Regions from separate parts of the Bacillus sp. UNC322MFChir4.1 genome, predicted to be linked through region 1. Evidence: riboswitches for the same ligand, from Rfam matches in the RefSeq annotation. Region 1 holds a riboswitch; the other holds the start of a gene.

The links. Region 1 has a riboswitch for cyclic di-AMP ahead of BR72_RS11155 (hypothetical protein). Riboswitches for the same ligand answer to the same signal wherever they lie in the genome.
Region 2: it holds a riboswitch for cyclic di-AMP, as region 1 does, so the genes downstream of both, kdpA (potassium-transporting ATPase subunit KdpA) here and BR72_RS11155 (hypothetical protein) in region 1, are expected to answer to the same signal.

What each region holds. Positions count from the first base shown of each region.
Region 1 covers NZ_JQKQ01000024.1:83,066-90,238, reverse strand. Annotated here, with positions in the region: gene BR72_RS11170 (thiazole synthase) at 1-602, shown strand, start outside; gene BR72_RS11165 (thiazole biosynthesis adenylyltransferase ThiF) at 595-1,614, shown strand; gene thiD (bifunctional hydroxymethylpyrimidine kinase/phosphomethylpyrimidine kinase) at 1,629-2,441, shown strand; cyclic di-AMP (ydaO/yuaA leader) riboswitch at 2,534-2,677, shown strand; gene BR72_RS11155 (hypothetical protein) at 2,772-3,173, shown strand; gene BR72_RS11150 (hypothetical protein) at 3,190-3,414, shown strand; cyclic di-AMP (ydaO/yuaA leader) riboswitch at 3,838-3,981, shown strand; gene BR72_RS11145 (hypothetical protein) at 4,081-4,185, shown strand; gene kdpF (K(+)-transporting ATPase subunit F) at 4,182-4,262, shown strand; gene kdpA (potassium-transporting ATPase subunit KdpA) at 4,282-5,949, shown strand; gene kdpB (potassium-transporting ATPase subunit KdpB) at 5,963-7,173, shown strand, end outside.
Region 2 covers NZ_JQKQ01000023.1:65,457-72,629, forward strand. Annotated here, with positions in the region: gene BR72_RS10475 (DUF445 domain-containing protein) at 40-1,287, opposite strand; gene kdpA (potassium-transporting ATPase subunit KdpA) at 1,445-3,112, opposite strand; cyclic di-AMP (ydaO/yuaA leader) riboswitch at 3,241-3,379, opposite strand; gene BR72_RS10485 (DUF3995 domain-containing protein) at 3,487-3,915, opposite strand; gene BR72_RS10490 (MFS transporter) at 4,125-5,294, opposite strand; gene BR72_RS10495 (DUF1697 domain-containing protein) at 5,670-6,212, shown strand; gene BR72_RS10500 (SMP-30/gluconolactonase/LRE family protein) at 6,256-7,122, opposite strand.

The sequences.
Region 1 (7,173 bases):
AAAAAATTGATGTAACAAAGTATACACTTCTTCCAAATACAGCGGGAGCAAAAACAGCAGAAGAAGCAGTGCGCATCGCGAAATTAGCGAAAGCGTCAGGGTTATGCGACATGATTAAAGTAGAAGTAATTGGTGATGATAAAACGTTATTGCCAGACCCAGTTGAAACGTTAAAAGCGTCAGAAATGCTATTAAAAGAAGGGTTTATCGTCCTGCCGTATACGTCTGATGATGTTGTGTTAGCACGTAAATTACAAGAGTTAGGTGTCCATGCAATTATGCCTGGTGCATCGCCAATCGGCTCTGGTCTTGGGATTGTAAACCCATTACATTTAAGTTTTATTATAGAGCAAGCAACTGTTCCCGTTATTGTTGATGCGGGCATTGGTAGTCCAGCTGACGCAGCATTTGCGCTGGAATTAGGTGCAGATGGTGTGTTATTAAATACAGCTGTTTCGGGAGCAAAAGATCCTGTGAAAATGGCAGAAGCAATGAAGCTTAGTATCCAGGCAGGAAGATTAGGCTTTGAAGCAGGACGTATTGCCCGGAAGCGCTGTGCGATTGCAAGCAGCCCGTTAGAAGGAATGAGCGTTCTTGAATAATCGATATTCTCGTCAAGTGTTGTTCTCTCCAATTGGAGAAGAAGGACAGCAAAAAATAAGAGAAAAACATGTACTGATTATTGGAGCAGGAGCACTTGGTAGTGCAAATGCAGAGATGCTCGTTCGCGCTGGAGTTGGCAAAGTGACGATTGTTGACCGTGATTACATTGACTGGAGTAATTTGCAGCGTCAACAGTTATACTGCGAAGATGATGTGCAAAACCATTTACCAAAAGCAGTGGCAGCTAAACGGCGCTTACACGCCATTAATAGTGATGTAGTTGTAGAAGCTTACGTACAAGATGTAACAGCGGAAGAGTTAGAACAACTGATCACAGGTGTAGATATTATCATCGATGCAACAGATAATTTTGAGACGCGTTTTATTGTAAATGATATATCCCAAAAGTATTCTGTTCCATGGATTTATGGAGCTTGTGTTGGTAGTTACGGTCTTTCTTATACAATTTTACCAGGAAAGACGCCGTGCCTCTCTTGTTTATTACAATCGATCCCGCTCGGCGGAGCGACATGTGATACGGCGGGAATTATTTCGCCTGCCGTATCCATTGTTGTATCACATCAAGTTGCGGAGGCATTAAAAATTTTAGTAGAAGATTATGAGGCACTTCGTGATGGACTTGTTTCATTTGATGTATGGAAAAATGAATATTCATGCATGAACGTACAAAAATTGCGAAATGAGCACTGCTTATCGTGCGGAGAAGAAGCCGTTTATCCGTATTTAAGCAAGGAGAATACTTCTAGGGCAGCTGTTTTATGCGGTAGAAATACAGTACAAATTCGTCCGCCGCATAAAGAGCAGCTTCATTTGTCTATGTATCAAAATTTGCTGCAAAATCGGGTAACGGATTTAACAGCAAACTCTTATTTACTATCATTTTCTGTTGAGAATAAACGGTTAGTGGCATTTCAAGATGGCCGTGTGCTTGTGCACGGAACAAAGGATATAGCGGAAGCAAAAACGATTTATCATCGTTACTTTGGGTAAAAAGGGTGAGGGAAATGAAAGTGAATAAAGCATTAACGATTGCGGGCTCTGATAGCGGCGGCGGAGCCGGGATTCAAGCAGATTTAAAGACGTTTCAAGAACTCGGTGTGTACGGAATGACAGCCATTACAGCGATTACGGCCCAAAATACGCTCGGTGTACAAGGAGTGTATCCTGTTCCTACAGAAGGAATTGAAGAGCAGTTACATTCTATTGGGACGGATTTAACGCCTGATGCGGTAAAACTTGGAATGTTATTTAGTAGTGAAATTATTAGAGTCGTAGCTGAAAATATTAAATCATTTTCATGGAATAATATTGTGCTAGACCCTGTAATGATTGCTAAAGGCGGAGCGTCATTATTACAACAGGAAGCTGTTACAGCATTAAAAGAACATTTGCTGCCGCTTGCAACGGTAATTACGCCAAATGTCCCTGAAGCAGAAGTATTAACAGGAATGAAGATTGATACGATTGAAGATAGTAAAGAAGCTGCGAAAATGTTGCATGATTTAGGGGCGAAGTTTGTCGTCATGAAAGGCGGGCATGCAGCATATCAAGGGAATAAAGTAATTGATTTATTGTTTGATGGAAATAAGTTTATGGAATATAGAAGTAAACGGATTGCGTCTCTTCAAACACATGGAAGTGGTTGCACGTTTGCGGCAGCTGTAACAGCCGGACTCGCGAAAGGTTATGAAATTGAAGAGGCAGTTCGGGAAGCGAAGAGCTTTATTAGTATAGCGATTGAAGATGAGTTGAACATTGGAAGCGGTCACGGACCAACGAATCATTTTGCATATGGACGTAGAAATATGCGTGTATAAATATGTATTTTTGAAGAAAGCCAGTTGGAAAAATTGGCTTTTTTCATGTTTACTTTTTCCAAAATCAGGAGTAATATATCAGCCAGAATCTATTTTTTTGAACGCTGAATCTGAAATTTGGAGCGGAGGAACCAATTTTGTGCATTGTCACTTGGGGTGAATCTTTTTTGAAGGTAGGGCTACTCTCAAAGCCCGAATCCGACAGCTAACTCCGTAAGCGTGTTGAGAGAGGATGGTGCAAGTGAATACATCAATTCATCGATCCGACTAGCATAAAAAGAATTTTAATCGATAGTTAAAAATTCTTTTATGTGAAGGAGAATCCAGTGCATGGATGAGGAAAAAGAGTACATGCTCATTTGTGTAGGTGAAGTTGCGAAAGTAAAGAGTTTGCATGATTTAATACCTTTTCAAAGTGAAATGGTTATTTTTACAGCAAGTGAATATGTGGCAAGTGAAGTGAAAGCATGTGGATTTCAACAAGCATATTGTTGCCCAGATGACCCGAGCATGATTGTGAAAGTATGCAAAGCAGTTAAAAAAATCATTTTGCTAGGAGATGAATTATCCACAATTAGCTTCTTCGCCGAACGTATTCGCTCTTCATTTACCGCGCCTATTACAGTCGTCACGCGAAATAAACAATATCCTAAGCACCTCTATAAAACGATTGGAATTCAATTAGTGGTGTTTACAACTTGTGATAACATTTCGTTTTTGACTTTAGAGTAGGGCGGAGGAATCGGATATGAAAGTATTACTTTGCCGTGAATTAGCAAAGCGCTGGGCGTTATCGTTAGAGCGAGTACAGGAGTTAGCTGAACATGATCCATTCTTTCCGAAGCCATATGTAATTCTTCCGCCAGAAGGTATCTGTTTATATTTAGAACAAGATATTATTGAATATGAGAAGCAACATGCGGAATTGGTGAGAGTATGTATTCGGGGGCGTAATTTACGGTCTTTTTTATGATTTAGCCCCTTTCTTTTTAGGGTGGGCGAGAGGTTCTGGCCGTGCATAGTAGCGGCCAGGGCCTTTTTTGTGCCACGAGCGGGGTTTAAAACAAAAGGAGCAAGCGAGTACGAGGTCTTGGCCGTTTATAGTAGCGGTCAGGGCTTTTTTTGTCACGTGTGAGGTTTAAGACAAGGAGAGAAGAGCAGGTTATGTTGTGTTTGATTTATAGAGATAATCTTCTGTTTTTTACTTGTAAAAGAACGTATACATAATGAAAAAGGAAGAAAATGAAAGAAAAAAGATGATAAAGATGTATTTATCCTTGATGTAAGCGTTTAAAAGGGGGGATATTTTCATATTTTAGTTATTTTCCCTCTTTACAAGTAAAATTTAGAGGAGTATATTTACATTCATAAATTGTTCATAAAATTTCCAAAAAACAACCTGATATCGCTGAGTCCAGAAATGGAGCGGGGGAACCAATTTTGTGCATTGTCACTTGGGGTGAATCTTTCATGATGAAAGTAGGGCTACTCTTTAGGCCCGAATCCGACAGCTAACCTCGTAAGCGTTTGGAGAGGAGGTTTACTTTTGTGTTGTTCATTTTCGAACACTGAGTAGATCCTCAGTGTTCTTTTTTATGCTTTTGATGGTAAAATTTTACATTTTAGTGAGGGATGAAGAATGTTAGATATCGCTATGATAGCAATTTTAGTTGTGTTAGTTGGGACAATGATCGGTCTTGTAAGATGGTCGGATAACGTTGTGAAAGAAGGGAAGAAGCAATGAGTATTGCAGTATCCATTATTGTTGGCTTACTTACTGTGTACTTAGTTTATGCGCTATTAAATCCAGAAAAGTTTTAATTAGGGGGAAGGGTTTATTATGATTTGGATTGCCGTTTTGGTCACAATGTTATTATTTGTTCTTGTTGCAAAGCCAACGGGGATTTATTTAGAGAAGGCGTTTCAAGGGAATCGTAAATTGGATAAAGTGTTCGGACCTTTTGAAAACATTATTTTTAAAATTTCCGGTGTGAAGCCTTATAACCAGAGCTGGAAGCAATATGCATTGTCATTAGTTGCGCTTAATGGATTTATGATTGTTGTTGTATATTTCATACTTCGTTTGCAAGGCGTATTGCCATTAAATCCAGCTCATGTTCAGGGGATGGAACCTACACTTGCTTTTAATACAGCGATTAGTTTTATGGCAGATACAAACTTGCAGCATTACAGCGGTGAAAATGGTGTATCGTACTTATCACAATTAATTGGAATTACGTTTTTAATGTTTACAGCACCAGCGACAACATTAGCAATTGTAATGGCTTTTATAAGAGGTTTAGCAGGGAAAGAACTTGGAAATTTCTTCGTAGATTTTACACGTGCTTTAACGAGAGTTTTTCTCCCAATTGCATTTATAGCAGCGCTTGTCTTCGTTGCACTTGGTGTACCGCAAACGTTAGAAGGAGCAGCTACAGCTCATACAATTGAGGGTGTGAAACAAAGTATATTACGTGGCCCGGTTGCTTCTTTCGTTTCTATTAAGGAATTAGGGAACAACGGCGGAGGATTTTTCGGTGCAAACTCAACGCATCCATTTGAAAACCCAGGTCAAATTAGTAACATTTTACAGATGATGTTAATGATGCTGTTACCAACGGCTCTGCCATTTACGTACGGAAGAATGGTCGGGAATAAAAAACAAGGACGCGTTCTTTTCGTTTCTTTATTCATCGTATTTTTAATGGGATTTACAACGATTGTGACGTCAGAGTTACATGGAAATCCAGTGTTAAATGAAATGGGGATGCAGCATAGTCAAGGCAGCGTAGAAGGAAAAGAAGTTCGCTTTGGAACAGTCTTTTCGTCACTGTACGCAACGGTAACAACGGCAGCGGAAACAGGTGCTGTTGATACAATGCACGATACGTTGACACCAACTGGCGGTTTAGTACCACTTGTCAATATGATGTTAAATACAGTATACGGCGGGGTTGGTGCTGGATTTATCAATATTATTATGTACGCAATCATCGCGGTCTTTATATCGGGGTTAATGGTCGGACGTACACCAGAATTTTTAGGGAAGAAGATTGAAGGAAAGGAAATGAAATTGATTGCGGTAACGATCCTATTTCATCCTTTACTTATTTTAGGGTTTTCAGCACTGGCTCTTTCCACTCATCTCGGAACAGATGCAATTTCAAACTCTGGCTTTCATGGTTTGACACAAGTTGTATATGAATATACTTCTTCGGCAGCGAATAATGGTTCTGGCTTTGAAGGGTTAGGAGATAATACAGCATTTTGGAATATTACGACTGGTATCGTGATGTTTTTAGGACGTTATTTCAGCTTAATTACAATGCTCGCTGTAGCGGCTTCATTAAAAGAGAAGACGGTAGTACCAGAAACAATCGGAACATTCCGAACAGATAACGGTTTATTTGGCGGTATTTTCATAGGAACAATTGTAATCGTTGGGGCATTAACGTTCTTCCCGATGTTAGTGTTAGGACCAATTGCAGAATTTCTTACATTGAAGTAATGGAGGAGACATGATGAAACCTGTAGTGGTAAAAGATAAACAACCGAATCAATCGGTTATATCGGTCGTAGAAGATGAAGTAAGACAAGCAAAAACGATGGATCGTGACATTATTACAAATGCGATAAAAGAAGCTTTTGCGAAATTGAATCCACGAGTAATGGTGAAAAATCCGATTATGTTTGTGGTGGAAATTGGGTTTTTTCTAACATTAATTTTATCATTTCTACCTAATGGATCTAGTAGTATTCCAGGGTGGTTCAATATAACGGTTTCTCTTATTCTATTATTCACTGTTTTGTTTGCTAATTTTGCAGAAGCATTAGCAGAAGGGCGCGGGAAAGCGCAAGCTGATTCGTTAAAACAATCGAAAAAAGATGTATTTGCAAATGTAATAAAAGAAAATGGAAGTGTCGCTAGAGTTTCAGCAACTGAACTGAAAAAAGGTGATGTTGTTCTTGTCAAACAAGGTGAAATGATTCCGAGTGACGGAGAAGTTATTCGCGGTTTAGCGTCTGTAGACGAATCCGCAATTACCGGGGAATCCGCACCAGTTATGAAAGAGGCGGGCGGCGATTTTTGCTCCGTTACAGGCGGAACAATGGTGGTAAGTGATGAAATTACAATTCGAATTACAAGTAATCCTGGTGAATCTTTCTTAGATAAAATGATTTCTTTAGTAGAAGGGGCATCTCGTCAAAAAACACCAAATGAAATTGCTCTTAATACGGTCTTAATGAGTTTAACGCTTATTTTCTTAATCGTTGTTGTGACATTACCAATCTTTACGAATTATCTTGGCTTCCAAATTGATACATCTATACTCGTTGCGCTTCTTGTTTGTTTAATTCCAACAACAATTGGTGGTTTGTTATCGGCCATTGGGATTGCAGGGATGGACCGTGTAACGAAGTTTAACGTGCTAGCAATGAGCGGTAAAGCGGTAGAAGCAGCTGGTGATATTAACACCATTATTTTAGATAAAACAGGGACAATTACATTCGGTAATCGTATGGCACATACGCTTTTACCAGTAGGAAATGAAACAATTGAACAAGTAGCAAAATGGGCAGCGCTTAGCTCGGTGTTAGATGAGACGCCAGAAGGACGTTCAGTTATTGAATACGTACAATCTAAAGCACTCTCTTATAACGGTACACTTGCTCAGCAAGGTGAGTTTGTTCCATTTAAAGCTGAGACACGTATGAGTGGTGTGGACTTAAC
Region 2 (7,173 bases), on a different contig from region 1:
TCGTATGTAAATGCAAACGACAAATTGGAGGTGTTTTTTCTATATAACCGCTTTTAAACCTTCCAAAACTAACCCAATCATAAAGCCACAAACAGCACCATTTACACGAATCCACTGCAAATCTTTCCCTACATTATTTTCAATCATTTCAATTAGCGTCTGATCATCTAGCTTATCCAAGTTTTCTTGTACAAGCTTTCCAATTTTAGAATGATTGTTTTCGACAAGGGTTACAATTTGCCTTTGCAACCAGACTTCCATTTTTTGAATCGTTTCGGGATCTTCTTTTACTTTATTCATTTGCGCCCTTAAAAATGAAAGAAGATATTTATCTGTAAACTCCTCTTTTTTTATAAAAGCAACTGCTCTTTCCTGTGCTTGTCCCAACAATTCTGTTATTTTTTCATTCGCATTCCAATTTGCAATCAAACTTTCTTTCCAATTCTCTAATTCCTGTAATACCGCTTCATTTTCCTTAACGTGAATAAGTTCTTGGCGAATCTTCATTATGATCTGTTGTCTTGTACTATTATCAGGATTTTGTAAACTACTAATATTACTAATCAAAAACTTCTGCAAAATGCTTCCGATTTTTTCTTCATCTACAATATTCATAAAAGATTTAAGCGTAAACTGCAAAAATCCATCTACTTTTATATTCTCCATCGCTTTCATGCCTAAGCTTCCGAGTTGATAACGGGCTTCATCTTGAGCTGTCCACTCTTTTGCCTTTCCTAACATATAGTCAAATGTTTTTTCATCGTACTCTTCTGCAACTAATTGATCAATAAGGACTTGTAGTATATTTCCTGTATGAATCGTATGCAAATACGTTTTTAATTCTTTTTCAATTACAGTCGCTAATTTTTCAATATTTATTTGAAGAATCGCTTTTTCAGCAATTATCACAATGCTTTTTTTCACGCTATCAGATTGCAACTCTCTTTCTGCAATCTGCAATACGATTTGTGCTAATTGCAGCTCTTTCACTTTATTTGTTATACTTTCTTTCGTCAGCCAATCATTTTCCAGTGTAGTAACAAGTCCTTTTGTAATTCGTTTTCGATTTTTTGGTAATAGTGCTGTATGCGGAATTGGGATTCCCATCGGATAGCGAAAAAGCGCCGTAACTGCAAACCAATCGGCAAGTCCACCTACTAAACCAGCTTCAAATCCACCTTGAATAATTCCGCCTACTACCGTTCCTTGAATCGGAAGTGTTGCGGCAAATCCCACTCCCATTACTCCAAGTGAAATTCCCGCTATATATTTTGATTGTAATGACATTACATTTGCACATCCTTTTTTATGTAAAGTAAACTTTTCAATCTATAATAAAATCCTTCAATAAAAGCATATATCTATACTATAATGAATGCCATTAGAAACCACAAAGAATTCATTATAAAAACGAGAGACTAATACACCCCTCGTTTTTATAATTTTATAATATTGTTAAAAATTCAGCAATTGGACCAAGGACAAGTACTGGTAAAAATGTTAAAGCGCCTACTATAAATATCGTACCAAGTAAAATCCCGCCAAATAAACGATTGTCAGTTTGGAGCGTACCAATCGTTTCAGGTACAATTTTTTTCTTTTTCAAGCCAACTGCAACAGCAAGCATCGTAATGATACTAAAATAACGGCCAATATACATCACGAGGCCAGTTGAAATATTCCAAAACGGTGTATTATCATTTAATCCTTCAAATCCAGATCCATTATTCATAGCAGACGATGTATATTCATATATGACTTGCGTTAGACCGTGAAAACCGGCATTCGAAATTGCATCTGTTCCGAAATGTGTTGAAAAGGCAATTGCTGCAGCGCCAAGAATAAGTAATGGCTGAGATACAATTGTAATGGCGATTAATTTCATTTCTTTACCTTCTAATTTTTTATTCAGGAACTCCGGCGAACGGCCTACCATTAATCCTGCCAAAAATACTGCAATCATCGCATACATGATCACGTTCATAAATCCGACTCCAATTCCGCCAAATACAGTTCCGAGAAGCATATTTACAAGCGGAACCATTCCTCCAATTGGTGTTAACGTATCATGTGTAGTATTCACGCCCCCTGTCCCCGAAGCGCTTGTAACCGTTGCGTATAAAGCAGAAGATATAACGCCAAGGCGCATTTCTTTCCCTTCCATATTTCCTTGTGAATGCTCTATTCCAAGTTGATTTAACGGCGGATTTCCTTTCAACTCAGATATGGAAAGCGCCTGAAATCCAACGATAAACAAAATGAACATCGATACAAAAAACAGTCTTCCTTGCTTCCGATTTCCAATCATTCGGCCGTAAACAAATGGGAATGCCATCGGAATTAACATTTGCAGCATCATTTGCAGCACGTTACTAATCATATTTGGGTTTTCAAAAGGATGTGCGGAAACCGTTCCAAAAAAACCGCCACCATTATCTCCAAGTTCTTTAATAGCTAGTAAAGACGCTACTGGCCCCCGAGGAATTACTTGCTCGGTCCCTTCTAACGTTTTTGCGATAATTGTAGAATCTAACGTCTGCGGTGTTCCTAGCGCTAGAAAAATGAGCGACGCTACAAATGAAATTGGTAACAATACTCTTATAATAGATTGAACAAAATCAACAAAGAAATTCCCTATTCTTTTACCTGCTAGCACACGAATAAACGTAATCCCAATTGCCATTGAAGTTGCAGGTGCTGCAAACATCATAAATGTTACCCCAACCATTTGAGAGAAATTAGATAAATTACTTTCACCACCATAATGTTGTAGATTCGCATTTGTCATAAACGTGATGGCCGTATGAAAAGCTAACGTCGGCTCCATTCCCGGAAAATGATTTGGATTTAACGGTAACATCCCCTGTAATCGAAATATAGAATACACAACAAGTATAAAAAATAGATTCGTTATAATTAAACAAAACAAATAGCGCTTCCAGCTTTGACTATAGCCCTTAATGTCCGCGATTTTAAATAAAAATTTTTCTAGCGGGCCAAATATCTTTTGAAATGGTCCCTTTTGCTGAAAAACGTTGTATATATAATCTCCCATTGGTTTCGCAACAACTACAAATAGACAAATTACAATTAGACTTGTAAGCCAGCTCACTCTTTTCCTCTCCTCTGTTATCTCTATATTTTTCTCCATTACATATAGAAATAAGTTTAATTGTAAATTTTTACCATAAAGAGAATAAAAGAAAACACTAGGCCGCACCTAGTGTTTTTTACACACAAGTCCCCCCTCTCAAAACGCTGACGAGGTTAGCTGTCGGATTCGGACCTTGAGAGTAGCCCTACCTAAAAAGGATTCACCCCGAGTGACAAAGCACAAAATTGGTTCCCCCGCTCCTATTGGATTAAGCGATATTCGGCTGTAAAATTTTCCATTTGTATGTTAATATACGCTTCCAAACTCTTATTGTAAAGAGAGAAAATACAAAAAAAGAAAAACTCCCTTCATGAAAGTTTTCCTTCTACATATCAATAACAATAAACCGCTACTACAAAAATAAATGCGATATACAAACAAAGCGGACTGTATAACCACGTATCATATACCGAAAATTTTGTTCCTTTTACTTTCTTAAAGAATCCAACATACTTCATGTCACCAATTGCACGTAATAAGAAAATGCCTGCAAGAATGATACATCCCCATCTCGTGTAACGACTTGAATCCCAAAAAGACAAATATCTACTTTGAGCTAATAGAATCATAGCGAAACATAGAATGGCAAGTGCCACTGCAAAAGTTCCTATTTTCCGAGGAACAAAAACAGATTCGTCGCTGTCTTTTTTCATCGGAAGAACAACCTTACTGCCCCAAGATCCGCCACATGCCCAATACATATGAATGAGGCTGATAAACACAAGTATGCTTGCACTTAAAATGATGAAAAATGCTGCCATTGTATTCCCCTCCATAAATTCGCTTACTTTTAATAACTTCCTTTCATATATAACCTATATAAGAAAACAATCTATATTCATTTTCATTTTCCGAGCTATAAGTTGAGGCTAAGTTGAATACAACATGACATGACCGTTTCGATGCGCGGCCAGATGCTCTCACCCTCCTGAAAAGAAAGGGGATTTTATATCGTCTATATATCTTTTCCTCATAGCTTTCGAATAGGACTAATAAGCGCAATAATAACTTCCATTATCTTTGCAACTGACGCCAATGCAAATACTGCAACTGGATTATAGCCAGAAATAATCCCACCAACTAAAGCACCTAACGGCATTGCTAGACGAGTAAGTACTCGCGAGAAGCCAAGAACCCTTCCTTGCATATCGGTAGGCACTGTTTCTTGCCGGACTGATGCTACGATTGTGTTCCAAGCTATGTTACAGACCATTGCCACACCAAGGGCGATACCAGGTGCTAGCCAATATTTGCTCCATATTGCATACGTTAGTCCAATAGCACCTATACCTAAAAGAACAGGGATAAGAATCCCACGCCGAAAGTACCTTTCGAGTGGTACTGCAATAATACTTCCTATAAGTCCCCCAACTCCAATTAAGGTATAATTAAGACCGCTTTGTTCAGCAGATAAATGTAAAGTTGAAAGTAAGTAATACATGAATACGCCCAGTACAGCACTAGCCCCAAAGTTGCCAACCATAGCTTGGAGAGATAAAGCAAGGTTAAGCCGATTATTCGTCAGCCATTTCAGTCCCTCTTTCAGATCTCTCCCTATGCCTTTTAATACATTCCCTTCTCTAACGATGACTTTATTTCCCACTAATTTAGGTAAGAGTAATACTGCAATTAAAGTAGCGGCAAAGGAGAAAACATTTAACCAAAGCGCGTTAAATCCTCCTATTATAGCGATTGTTATTCCTGCCAATGTTGGACCTGCTAAACTAGCAATTTGATTAACCATTTGGTATGCCGAATTCGCTTTCGTTAACTTTTGACCTGCAATATACGGAATTGCTGTAACAGTAGCTACATCAAATAACATAGATAAGACAGCTAACATAAAAGAAATAACGTATAGATGCCAAATCTGGAGTACATCTAGAAAATTTAAAATAGGAACTAGTCCTACCAAGACCATACATCCTAAATCAGCTGTCCACATCAACTTCCTTCGATTCCAGCGATCTACCATCACGCCTACTATTGGTCCGAATAAAACAATAGGTAATACACTAGTAGCAAAAAGTGTACTCATTACTACCACGGAACCAGTTAACTCATAAGCAATCCAAGGAAGCGCAAACGTATAAAGGGCGTCACCGAGCCGGGAAATTAGTATACTAGAAACAAAAACAATATATGAACTAGGTAGATGTGTAACTTTTGATAGCCACTTTTCACTAGTTCCATTCGAGGGCAACGATGAGTTGAACTTTGTTTCCTTTTTAAGGGTCAATCTGAATGCTCCTTTCTGTATATAAATGTTATAACTGATTTATCCATCGTTACCTAGACAGCAATTGTAAAATATACAAGTTTTTACAATTGTTATTCTTAGTTTAACATAATTTTGATTGATTTCTCGCACTTTAAACGTAGCGTAACCTAACGGCATATAACAAAAAATATTGGAATATAAAATTACTATTTTCTGTACAAAAAAGGACTCCTTCCCTATATAAACGAATTTGTTAAATGGAGCCCAAAACAATACATGACTGAAGGTGAATCGATGGTTATTTATATCGCGCTGTTACGAGGTATTAATGTAAGTGGACATAACAAAATTAAGATGGTTGAATTGAGACATACCCTGGAAAAGATGGGTCTTAACCAGGTGCAAACGTATATCCAAACTGGCAATGTCCTTTTCAAATCGGAGGAGAGCCCAGCGCCGCTTCGCCTTCGAATCGAGAATGCGATTAGAACAAATTTTGGCATTTCAATCACCGTTATTTTAAGAACAGCCGAGGAACTAGAGCGGATCATTGCAAATTGCCCATATGCAGATGTCTCTTTAGCTGAAGGAGAAAGCATTTATGTTTCAATATTGACAGAAGCGCCGCAGCAGAAGATAGTCGATCGATTGGCAGACAGTGAACGTAATAACGATGAATACCATATAGACGGACGTGTAATTTACTACTTGTTTCGTCAAAACATCTTAGATTCCAAGTTGGCCAAAAACATGCAAAGTCTTGGCAATACAGCAACAACACGTAACTGGAATACAATTAATAAAGTGGCGGCGTTAGCAAAAGCAATGCAAGTTTGACATGAATAAGCATGTTCGAATTTCATGGCCAGAACCCTATAGCTTATCTATAGGGTTTAAATCGATATGTAGGACACCCTGTTACATTCGTTTTGATTCGAAATACTCCACCAGCGCTTCCATCAGTAGTATGCATTTTAGCTGTCGTAATGTATAACTCGTTTAAATCCCTTCCACCAAATGTGCAAGAGGTTACATATAATGCTGGGATAGGAATACTTAGCAACTGCTCTCCATTCATCGGATTCCATCTTGTTATTTTAGAACCGCCCCAATGAGCAATCCACAACATTCCTTCCTCATCAATTGTCATTCCATCAGGAAGTCCTTCTTCTTTTTGTATGACAACAACATCTTTTGGATTTTCAATATTTCCTGTGCAAATATCATAATCAAAACGAACTACTTTTCTTGTCGGCGTATCTATGAAATACATATACTTATAATCTGGTGACCACGCTAAGCCATTAGATGTACTTACATGTTCTACTTTCTTTGTTACAATTAAATCGGTATCTAAACAGTAAAGAGCTCCCTTTCCATCAATACCAACACCTTCTGTAGTACCCGCCCAAAAACGACCTGCTGGATCACATTTCCCATCGTTAAAACGATTTTCTGGCAAATGGCTTTCGGGGTCACAAATAGCCCGCAGTTTTTCTGTATCTGTATTTAAAAAATGAAATCCATTTTCTAGAGCAAGAATCATTTCACCAGATTCACTCGGAGCCACTGATCCTATCATCTGTCCAAGACTGATTTCCTTATCTTCATTTGTAATAGGATTATAGATATGAACCTTCTTCTCCAATATATCGACCCAATACAATAGCTGCTTTTGACTATCCCAGCAAGGCCCTTCTCCAAGAGTTGCCTTCGCATCAATGACTAATTCTAATTCACCTAGCAAATTAACCCCTCCACATTAAAGAATATTCTGTCTTTTCTATAATAACATGTA